2 regions of the Streptomyces sp. NPDC001816 genome follow, and region 1 is predicted to be linked to the other one. Evidence: riboswitches for the same ligand, from Rfam matches in the RefSeq annotation. Region 1 holds a riboswitch; the other holds the start of a gene.
What was found. A riboswitch is a leader RNA that binds a small molecule or an ion and turns the genes downstream of it on or off. The one in region 1 is predicted to bind cyclic di-AMP.
Positions count from the first base shown of each region.

Region 2: linked by a shared signal. The riboswitch ahead of ACFYZZ_RS07835 (NlpC/P60 family protein) and the one ahead of ACFYZZ_RS34495 (peptidoglycan DD-metalloendopeptidase family protein) in region 1 are both predicted to bind cyclic di-AMP.

Region 1 is NZ_JBIATY010000012.1:142,004-147,347, forward strand. It holds gene ACFYZZ_RS34490 (alpha-galactosidase) at 94-2,178, shown strand; cyclic di-AMP (ydaO/yuaA leader) riboswitch at 2,482-2,644, shown strand; gene ACFYZZ_RS34495 (peptidoglycan DD-metalloendopeptidase family protein) at 2,649-3,560, shown strand; gene ACFYZZ_RS34500 (SGNH/GDSL hydrolase family protein) at 3,733-4,518, shown strand; gene ACFYZZ_RS34505 (TetR/AcrR family transcriptional regulator) at 4,593-5,213, opposite strand; gene ACFYZZ_RS34510 (Glu/Leu/Phe/Val dehydrogenase dimerization domain-containing protein) at 5,309-5,344, opposite strand, start outside.
Region 2 is NZ_JBIATY010000002.1:467,212-472,555, forward strand. It holds gene ACFYZZ_RS07830 (NAD-dependent epimerase/dehydratase family protein) at 1-915, shown strand, start outside; gene ACFYZZ_RS07835 (NlpC/P60 family protein) at 937-2,925, opposite strand; cyclic di-AMP (ydaO/yuaA leader) riboswitch at 2,936-3,107, opposite strand; gene ACFYZZ_RS07840 (DUF1996 domain-containing protein) at 3,439-5,344, shown strand, end outside.

The sequences.
Region 1 (5,344 bases):
GGCAATGAGTTGTCCACAGGCGTTGCCAGCAGGGGGTGCTGGGCCTAATGATGTTCGCACTTGAGCGGATCTGTTGGCACCTGTGAGGTCTCGATGGTGGACATCGCCGAAGACGGTCGTACCTGGCTCCTGTCGGGCCCCGGCAGCAGCTACGCGCTGCACCTGACCGAGGCGGACGAACTGCTGCACCTGCACTGGGGGCCACGGATCGCACTCGCCGACGCCGAGGCTCTGGCGCTGAGCCCGCTGCCCGCCTACTGGCCCTTCGAGTCCCCGCTCGACGGCCGCGAGGAGTACCCCGTCGAGGGCGGCCCCCGCTTCGTCCGTCCGGCTCTGTCCGTGCGCACCGAGGAGCGGCGCGGCACCGAGTGGCGCTTCGTGTCGTACGACACAGAGGGCGGTACCGACGGCGACCAGCTGCGGCTGCGCTTCGACGACGACGGGCTCGCCGTCACCCTGCACTACCGGATGCGCGGGGACGTCGTGGAGCGCTGGGTGGCCGTGGAAAACGGCTCGCACGCGCGCGTGGAGCTGCTGCGTGCCGACGCCGCCACCTGGACCCTGCCCGACCGTGAGGGCTGGCGGCTGTCCCAGCTGCACGGCCGCTGGGCCGCCGAGTCGCTGCTGACCACCGCCCCCCTCACCTACGGCGAGAAGGTCATCGGCAGCCGCCGCGGCCACACCGGCCACCAGCACCTGCCCTGGGTCGCGCTGGACACCGACGCGACCGAGGAGCGCGGCGAGGTCTACGGCTGCGCGCTCGGCTGGTCCGGCTCCTGGCGGATCGCCGTCGCCCAACTCCCGGACGCGCGCGTGCAGATCACCGGCGGCGCCGGATACGACGACTCGGGCCTGCTGCTGCTCCAGCCGGGGGAGTCGTACACCACCCCCGTCTTCGCCGGCCTGTGGAGCGACGGCGGCTTCGGCGGGGCCAGCCGCACCTGGCACGCCTACCAGCGGGCGTACGTCATCCCGGGCGCGGAGCAGGACCGGCCGGTGCTGTTCAACTCCTGGGAGGCGACCACCTTCGACATCTCCGAGGAGCAGCAGACCGCCCTCGCCCGGCGGGCCGCCGAGATCGGCGTCGAGCTGTTCGTCGTGGACGACGGCTGGTTCGGTGCCCGCACCAGTGACCGGGCCGGCCTCGGCGACTGGACGCCCAACCCCGACCGCTTCCCGAACGGCCTCAAGCCCCTCGCCGACCAGGTGCACGGCCTCGGCATGCAGTTCGGCATCTGGGTCGAGCCGGAGATGGTCAACCCCGACAGCGACCTCTACCGCGCCCACCCCGACTGGGTGCAGTACCAACCGGGACGTAAGCGGACGGAACTACGCAACCAGCTCGTCCTCAACCTCGCCCGCGAGGACGTCCAGGAGTACCTCTGGGAGCAGCTGGACACCCTCCTGTCGAGCGCCCCGATCGACTACGTGAAGTGGGACTTCAACCGCTGCTTCACCGACGCCGGCTGGCCCGGGGAGCCGTACCCGCAGCGTCTGTGGGTCGACCACGTCCGCGCCCTGTACGCCCTGCTGGACCGGCTGCGCGCAGCCCATCCCTCGGTCGCCTTCGAGTCCTGCTCGGGCGGCGGCGGGCGGATCGACCTCGGCGTGATGAGCCGTACCGACCAGGTGTGGACCTCCGACAACACCGACCCGCTCGACCGGCTCGCCATCCAGCACGGCTTCAGCCAGATCCATCCGGCGCGGGTCATGGCCGCCTGGGTCACCGACAGCCCCAACACCCAGCTCAACGGGCGGGAGAGTTCGCTGCGGTTCCGCTTCGTCAGCTCGATGGCCGGGGTCCTCGGCGTCGGCGGCGACCTCAACGAGTGGACCGGGGAGGAACTGGCCGAGGCTCGTCGCTGGGTGGACCTCTACAAGGAGATCCGACCGGTCGTCCAGCGTGGCGACCAGTACCGGCTGCGGCCCCCGACGGGCGGTCTGAGCGCCGTCCAGTACGTCCTCGGGGACGAGGCCGTGGTCCTCGCCTGCCTCCAGACGCAGCACTACGGCGAGCCGGTGCCGGCGCTGCGGCTGCGCGGACTCGACCCGAAGGCATCGTACGAATGCCGCGAAACGGGCGAAGTGCACCGCGGGGCCGTCCTGCTGCACCACGGGCTGCGCACCGGACTGAAGGGCGACCTGGATGCGACGGTTCTCCAGCTACGCCGTATCTGAGTGTTCTGTCCGAATTGGAGCCTTCAGTCCAACTCGGTCTGGAGTAAGGGGGCATGGGAAGTCGGCGCGTGAGGAGCGTCATATTCGTGACCGTGTGTCGCGCGGCATGTCCACGTAATCCCCATAAAAGCGAAGGCAATTGAAAAGGGGGAGGATTCGGGAATTCACGGAGAGTGACCGTGAATTCCCGAATTCGATCACTTGAAAAGCCGACGCCGGGAAACTGCTTCTTGTCCGGTTGCGTCTTGCTCGCTTACGTTCGCCACCAATCCGGACGGAACGCCGAATCCTGCCGCCGCCCGGAGTCCCCACACACTTCACCCGTGTTCGGCAGGAGCGGGGGACCCGCCAGGTACGACTGCCTGTCCCGGTCTCCGGAACAGGCTGGGGTGCAGCCACGCACCGCGCGGCCGGGCAGCTCCAGCCCGAACCCGTCAGCTCACCTCGCAGGCGCCGGAGAGGAAAGCGCCATGCCCGCGAAGGGTAAGCACCGCCGTCCCAAGACCCCGCGTTTCACCCGCAAGATCGCCGTCGCCGGAACCGGCGGTGCCGCGCTGGCCCTGCCGCTCCTCGGGGCCACCGGAGCGCACGCCGCCACCACGCAGTCCGTTTCCGGAAAGGCCGTGCAGTCCCTTCCGGCCGTGGAAAAGACGACCGTGAAGAAGGCGGCCGCGCAGCTGAATTCGGGCGTGCGCACCTACACGGTGCAGTCCGGCGACTGGCTGGCGAAGATCGCCGACGCGCAGCACGTCAGCGGCGGCTGGCAGCGGCTCTACGACGCCAACCGGCAGGCCGTCGGCCAGGACCCCTCGCTGATCCACCCGGGCCTGAAGCTGTCGCTCGGCGCGAAGGCGGCCCGGACGCACACCGAGCCCTCCGCCCCGGCGCCGGCATCCCCGGCCCGGTCCCAGTCGGGCCAGGCCTCCGGTGCCGCCGCCGCCCCCTCGGCCCCCTCGGTGCCCTCCGTGTCTTCCACCGGCTACACCCTCCCGGTCGTCGGCGCCACCATCGGCACCGCCTACCACGTGGCCGGCAGCATGTGGTCCAGCGGCCACCACACCGGCGTCGACTTCGTCGTGCCGACCGGTACCCCGCTCAAGGCCGTCGCCGCCGGAACCGTCGTCTCCGCCGGGTGGGGCGGCGCGTACGGCAACCAGGTCGTCATCAAGCTGAACGACGGCTACTACGCCCAGTACGCCCACCTCTCGCAGCTCTCCGTCTCGGCCGGCCAGACCGTGACCGCGGGCCAGCAGATCGGCCTCTCCGGCGCGACCGGCAACGTGACCGGCCCGCACCTGCACTTCGAGATCCGCACCACGCCGAACTACGGCTCGGACATCGACCCGCTCGGCTACCTCCGCTCGCACGGCGTCGCCGTCTGAGCGCGTGCGCACCGTCAACACGCCTGACCGTGGCGTTATTCCAGGATTGACACATCATTTAAGGGTGTCTCATCTCACCGTTCGTCAACCCCTGCCTACGGTCGCGTAGGTCACATCCGAAGGTGAATCATGGTCCGACGTGGCAGACGATTCGAAGAATGACAACAGATCACTGATCGGGTCGTACGTGGCGGTGGGGGACAGCTTCACCGAGGGCGTGGGCGACCCCGGCCCCGACGGGGCGTTCGTGGGCTGGGCCGACCGGTTCGCGGTACTGCTCGCGGACCGGCGTCCCGAGGGCGACTTCGCGTACACCAACCTGGCCGTGCGCGGAAAGCTGCTCGACCAGATCATGGCGGACCAGCTCCCGAAGGCCGTCGAACTCGCCCCGGACCTCGTGTCCTTCTGCGCGGGCGGCAACGACATCATCCGGCCCGGCACCGACCCGGACGAGGTGGCCGAGCGTTTCGAGCGGGCCGTGTCCCAGCTCACCGAGGTCGCGGGCACCGTGCTCGTGACGACCGGCTTCGACACCCGTGGCGTCCCGCTGCTCAAGCATCTGCGCGGCAAGATCGCCACCTACAACGGGCACGTCCGCGCCATCGCCGACCGGTACGGGTGCCCCGTGCTCGACCTGTGGTCCCTGAAGTCCGTCCAGGACCGCAGGGCGTGGGACGACGACCGGCTCCACCTCTCACCCGAGGGGCACACGCGCGTGGCGCTGCGCGCAGGCCAGGCCCTCGGCCTGCAGATCCCGGCCGACCCGGAGCAGCCCTGGCCGCCGCTCCCGCCCCGGGGCACCCTGGAGGTCCGCCGCGACGACGTCCACTGGGCCCGCGAGTACCTCGTCCCGTGGATCGGCCGCCGGCTGCGCGGCGAGTCCTCCGGCGACCACGTGACGGCGAAGGGCACCCTCTCGCCGGACGACATCAAGATGCGGATCGCGTCGGTGGCCTGACGGCCGGCGTCCGTGCCCCGCACCGCGAGCCCGGCGGTGCGGGGCACATCCGTACCACCCCACCGACCGGACGCTCACCGCTCCGGCTCGGTCAACGCCTCCCGGCCCAGCCCGAGTTCCCGGGCCAGGGCCTCGTCCGCCCACTGCCGCGCCCGGGACCGCGGCACCGAGCCCGGGTACGACGTGAGCTGCACCGCGAGACCGTCGAGCAGCGCGGTGAGCCGCAGCGCCGCTCCCGCCGGGTCGGCGCACTCGAACTCGCCCCCCGCCACGCCCTCCGCGATGACCGCGGTGATCGCCGCCTTCCACTGCTGGTCCAGACCGCGGGTGACCTGCCTCAGGGCGGGCTCGCGCAGTGCCACCGCCCAGCCCTCGATCCACAGCCGCCAGCCCTTGGCCTGGCCCGTGGGCGCGTACCAGCGCACGGCGGCCCGCAGCCGGCGCAGCGCGGAGGTCCGCCGTTCCAGCAGCCCCCGCAGATGCGCGAGGTCGTCCGCGGCCGCGTACGTGAACGCCTCGGCGACCAGCTTCTCCTTGGTCGAGAAGTGGTACAGCACCAGCGCGTTGCTCACACCGAGCGCAGAGGCCACGTCGGCGATCCTCACCGCCGCCACGCCCCGCGCCTCGATCTGCTCGATGGCGGCCCGCAGCAACTCCTCCCGCCGCTCGGCCACACTCAACCGCACTCTCGCCACGCGGTCACCCTAATCCGTCGCCCAGGGCAGCACCGAAAGGGCCTGGCTCCCGCGGCCACTTCGCGTGCCACGGTCCCGTGGGCGCCCGGCCTGTGTCAGCGGTACCACCCGAAGCGCTCCGCGATCACCGG
Region 2 (5,344 bases), on a different contig from region 1:
TGGGAGATGCAGGAGGCGTTTCCGAACCAACTGGCGGTGTTCGAGGCGGACTTGCTGAAGGAGGGCTCGTTCGACGAGGCGTTCCGCGGCTGCCCGGTCGTCTTCCACGTGGCCTCGCCGTTCCTCATGCCGGAGCGGATCAGGGACGCCCGGCGGGACGTGGTGGACCCGGCGCTGCTCGGCACCCGCAACGTCCTGGCGAGCATCGAGCGGACCCCGGAGGTCCGGACCCTGGTGTTCACCTCCACCGTGGGCGCGGTGTTCGGTGACTACGCGGACGTCCTGCAGATGGACGGCCAAGTGCTCTCCGAGCGGTACTTCAACACCACCAGCACGGCGGAGAACAACCCCTACCACTACGCCAAGACCGTCGCCGAACGCGCGGCCTGGGACGCCGAGGCGGCACAGGACCGCTGGCGCATGGTGTCCGTCAACCCCGGCCTGATACTGGGCCCTTCCCTCACCCCCGCCTCCGAGTCCGGCAGCCTCTTCCTTCTCGACGAGCTGTTCAAGGGCTACTTCTGCTACGGCGCCCCTGACTTCAGCTTCACCACGGCCGACGTACGGGACGTGGCCGACGCACACATCGCGGCCGCCGAGAACCCCCGGGCCAAGGGCCGCTACATCGTGGCGGCCGAGACGATGACGTCATTCCACGAGATGGCACGCATCATCCGCACCCGCCACCCCTACGACCCGCGCCTGCCGCGCACCGCGCTCCCGCACTGGCCGGTACGCATCCTGGGCCCCTCCTTCGGCCTCACCCAGGACTACATACGCAAGCACCTCGGCATCCGCTTCCGCGTCGACAACCGCCGCGGCATCGACGAACTGGGGCTCACCTACCGGCCGGTGGCACAGACCCTGCTGGACCACTACGAGAGCTGGCGCGCGCGACGGCGGCGGCCGGGCTGAGGCGGGCGCCCGCCCACGGCCTCACGCCGGCCGGATCACCCGGTGGATCGCCGCCTCCCCGGCGCCGTAGATCGACTCCTCGCGGATGTACGACCCCGGGCCCGGCGCATGGATCATCATGCCGTCGCCGGTGTGCAGGCCCACATGCCGGTCGTCGTCGAAGAAGAGGACGAGGTCACCGGGTTCGAGAGCGGCCAGCGTGACCGGCGCGCCCCCGAGCGCCTGCTGGTGCGCGGCCCGCGGCAGCGTGACCCCGGCCGCCTTCCACGCCGCCTGGGTGAGGCTGGAGCAGTCGTACGAGTCCGGCCCCGTCGCACCCCACACACACGGCTTCCCGATCTGCGCCCGGGCGAAGGCGATGGCCTTCTCGGCGCGTAGGGCGCGGGGTGACTGGGGGGTGGGGGGTGCGGGCGCGGGCGCGGGCGCGTACGAGCCTGTGTTGGTCGTCGGGGTGGCGGTGATGGGTGAGGTGAAGGAGCCGGTGTCGGTGGGGAGGGGGGCGGCTGCGACAGGGGGTGGGGTGAAGGTCGCGGCGCCGGCGGTCACGGGTGCCGTGAAGGACCCGGTGTCGGTGATGGCGGGCGCGGCGAAAGCCCCGGTGTCGGTTGGGAGGGGTACGGCGAAGGATCCGGTGTCGACGGTGAGCGGCGCGGCGAAGGTGCCGGTGCCTGTGTCGGTCGGGAGGGGTGCGGCGAAAGCCGCGGTGTCGGTAGGAAGCGGCGCGGCGAAGGAGCCTGTGTCGGTTGGAAGAGGCGCGGCGAAAGCCCCGGTGTCGGTTGGGAGGGGTACGGCGAAGGACCCGGTGTCGACGGTGAGCGGCGAGGCGAAGGTGCCGGTGCCGGTACCGGTGCCGGTGGTCGGAAGGGGCGCGGCGAAGGACCCGGTGTCGGTCGGAAGCGGCGCAGCGAAGGACCCCGTGTCGGCCGGAAGAGGTGCGGCGAAAGCCCCGGCGTCGGCCGGAAGGGGCGCAGCGAAGGACCCGGTGTCGGCCGGGAGGTCCGCAGGCAGCGGCGCGGTGAAGGAGCCCGTGTCGGTCAGAGAGGCTGTCGCGGCCGGACGGCTGAAGGGCTCGGTGCCGGCGGGAAGCGCGGTCGCGCCGAGCACGGTGGCCGTCTCCTGCGCCGGGAACACACCGGGTGCCGCCCACTGCGGTGCCCGCCACTGGTCCTCGGTCGGCTGTGGCGCCTGACCCGCCGCGGTGCCCAGGGCGTCCGGCGTGGGAGTGGGCTGGGCGGCCGTGGTGCGCAGGGCGATGCCGCGGGACAACACGTCCCGGGCCGCGGCGAGTTTGCGCCGGTTCTCCGCCTTGGACACGGCCGGGGCAGGACGCTGCAACCCGGTGGCGGGGGCGGGCAGTGCCCGGGACTCCTGCTGCGGGGTCGACGGGGCGGCGGGGAGAGCGGGGAGAGGCAGGGCGGCCGGCTGCGCCGAGGTGCGGCCCGCCGGTTCCAGCATGGCCCGGCTCGGCAGCTCGACTGCGGCTCGGTCGGGGAGTTCCAGAGCGGTGCGGTCGGCCGCTACCTCCATAACCCGGCTGGTCAGTTCGGGAAGGGCGCGGCTCGTCAGTTCGGGGACGGGCCGCGCGGCCAGCTCTGCGGCAGCCCCACTCGGCAGCTCCGGCAGCGCACGGGCACCCGTCCGCCCCGAAGGTCCGGCGGGCAACTCCGGCAGACCCCGTCCGGGTGTGTCCCGGTCACCACCGGGGCGATCGCCGCCGGCTCGGTCCGAGGAGCGGGCCGGGGCGGCCTGCCGGTCGGGCATCCGGTCCGCCGGCAGGACCGCGGGTACGGACGGGCCGAGCTTGGCCCGCGCCCCGTCGAACCACTGCTTGGCCACCTCGTCGAGGGCCGGATCCGAGCGCCGGGCCGGCCGCTTGGCCAGCGGAACACCACGGTTCCGTGTCGCCCGCGCCATGGCCCGTGTCGCGTTGAAGTTCCCCGTCTCGTCCTCGGCCCGGTCGTAGAGGGAGCTGATCCGCTGCCGAACCTCGTCGCGGCTGTCCGTCGCCATGAAGGGACGCACTCCTTCCGTGCTCCGCCTACCGAGTCAGCTGTCGGGTTCGGGCGGTCGGTTCCGGAAGGCGTGCCCTACGGCCGCCGCCCGCAAGGGCGTTGGCCGATTCACCCCGAAGTCGGTCGGGTCCCCGGCTCCGGCCGCACTCCACGGTGCACCGGATTCGGCGGAGGCCACGCGGCCCGGCGTGGTTCGCCGGGGGAGCCGTGCGGCCTGGTCGTCAACCTAGCCAATTTGTGTGGCCCGTGTGAAGGTTGAAGTGCGCAATGTCCGATACAGATATGTGATGTTCGTCTTGCCATTCGAGATGAGTCACTCTCCGGGTGGCGCGGTCCCTATGAGATTCTGGTGAATCCTCGGGACGCCTGAACACTCGGGCGCTCGGATCCGTATGGGGCGGGGGATTTCCATGCCGAGCCGCTCGACAGACTCAGAGGTACTTCCGTGGGACGCAACACGCGCAGACGCCCGACCCGTGCACGACGCGCGACCTTCGCAGCGGTCGCCCTGATGCTGGGCGGAGGCGGGCTCGTCGCGGCCAATGTCTACGCCTCGGCCAGCGAGGGTGCATGGGGCGGGGGCGGCGGCACCGACGCGACCGGACAGGTCCGCTCCGCGGGCATGGCCACGATCGACTGCCCGGACGTCGGCAGCCGCCTGACGACGGTGCCGGACGGCGCCCGTGAGGCCGTCGACGGCGAACTCGCCCGGCTGGACCAGCAGATCGCGGCCGCGTACCAGCAACTCCAGGCGTCGGCCGAGTCCGTCCGCCAGGACCCCACGGCCGCGGACGAGCCCATCATGAACCCGCTGAAGGAGAAGCGGTCGGCCACGATCGAGCGGATCGCCGTCGCCATCGACCAGGTGGGTGACCGGCCGGAAGGACTGGAATCCCTGGCCGCCTGCACCCTGCGCCCCGCCCAGGACGGCGCGGGCGGCGACACCGGCAACGCCGGCCAGGGCGGCGCCGCCCCGAGCGAGGGAGCCCAACAGGGCACCGGCCAGGGTCAGAACGGCGCCGGCCAGGGCGGCAACGGACCCGTCGCCTCCGACTACGCGGACATCACCTCCGTACAGCCGAACGTGCCGAACCCGCCCCAGCAGGACGACGCCTCGCGCGGCACGTTCACCTCCGAGTGCGGTGTCAACGCAGGCGGGCTGTTCAACTCCGACAACGTGATCGTCGCGCCCGGTGTCTCCAACGGCGCCCACCACTTCCACGACTACATCGGCAACCAGTCCAACAACGCCTTCGCCAGCGACGAGGACCTGGCCGACGCCGAGACCAGCTGTGTGGACCAGGGCGACAAGTCCACGTACTACTGGCCGGTGCTGCGGCTGCAGAACGGCAAGCAGGAGCGGGACGCCGGCGCCCCGGGCGGCGGCACCGAGGGCAACGCGGGCCAGATCGTCACGGCCAAGCAGGTGACGCTGACCTTCGTGGGCAGCCCGCGCGGCAAGGTCACCGAGATGCCGCGCCTGCTGCGCATCATCACCGGCGACGCCAAGGCCTTCGTCAACGGCCCCGCCAACGCCAACGCCTCGTGGAGCTGCACCGGTTTCGAGGACCGGCAGCTGAAGGACAAGTACCCGCTGTGCCCGTCCGGCAGCGACGTGGTGCGCACCTTCCACTTCCAGAGCTGCTGGGACGGCCGCAACATCGACAGCGCCAACCACCGCACCCACGTGGCCTTCGCCGGCCCCGACGGCTCCTGCCCCGAGGGCTTCCGGGCGATCCCGCAGCTGGTTCAGCGCATCGTCTACGGCGTTGCCGCGCCGAGCCTGAACGACGGCGGGCGGACGGTGCCGTTCTTCGCGGTGGACTCCTTCCCCGAGCAGCTGCACAAGCCGGTCACCGACCACGGCGACTTCATCAACGTCTTCGACGAGGGCCTGATGCGCGAGATGGTCGACTGCATCAACTCCGGCCGGACCTGCGGAGCCCGCGGTGGTGACGACTCCGGTGCCACCACGGCCCCGAGCCCGAGCGACGACACCGGTGCGACGGACGCCCCGGGCACGGGAACCGGCGGTGCCACGGCCGACCCCGCCACGAGTGCCCCGGCCGACCCCGCCCCGGCCTCCTCCGACTCGACGCAGGAGCCCAGGACCTACACGACGACCTCGCCGGCGAACACCACCAAGCACGACAAGCCGGCCAGGCAGGACAGCCAGTCCTCCAAGCAGGACGGCCGGACCACGCAGGACAGCGAGGGCAAGCAGACCGCTCCCGCCAAGGCCGACAAGGCCGCCTCGACCGCGCCGTCCGACTCGGGCGCCGGCGAGGTCGGCCAGGCCACCCAGACCCCTGCCGGCGGTCAGGCCGCACAGGCGCAGCCCCCCGCCGACCAGACCGAACCCCAGGCCGTCCAGGGCGGCCTCGCCGAGACCGGCGCACACCTGTGGCCCGCGGCCA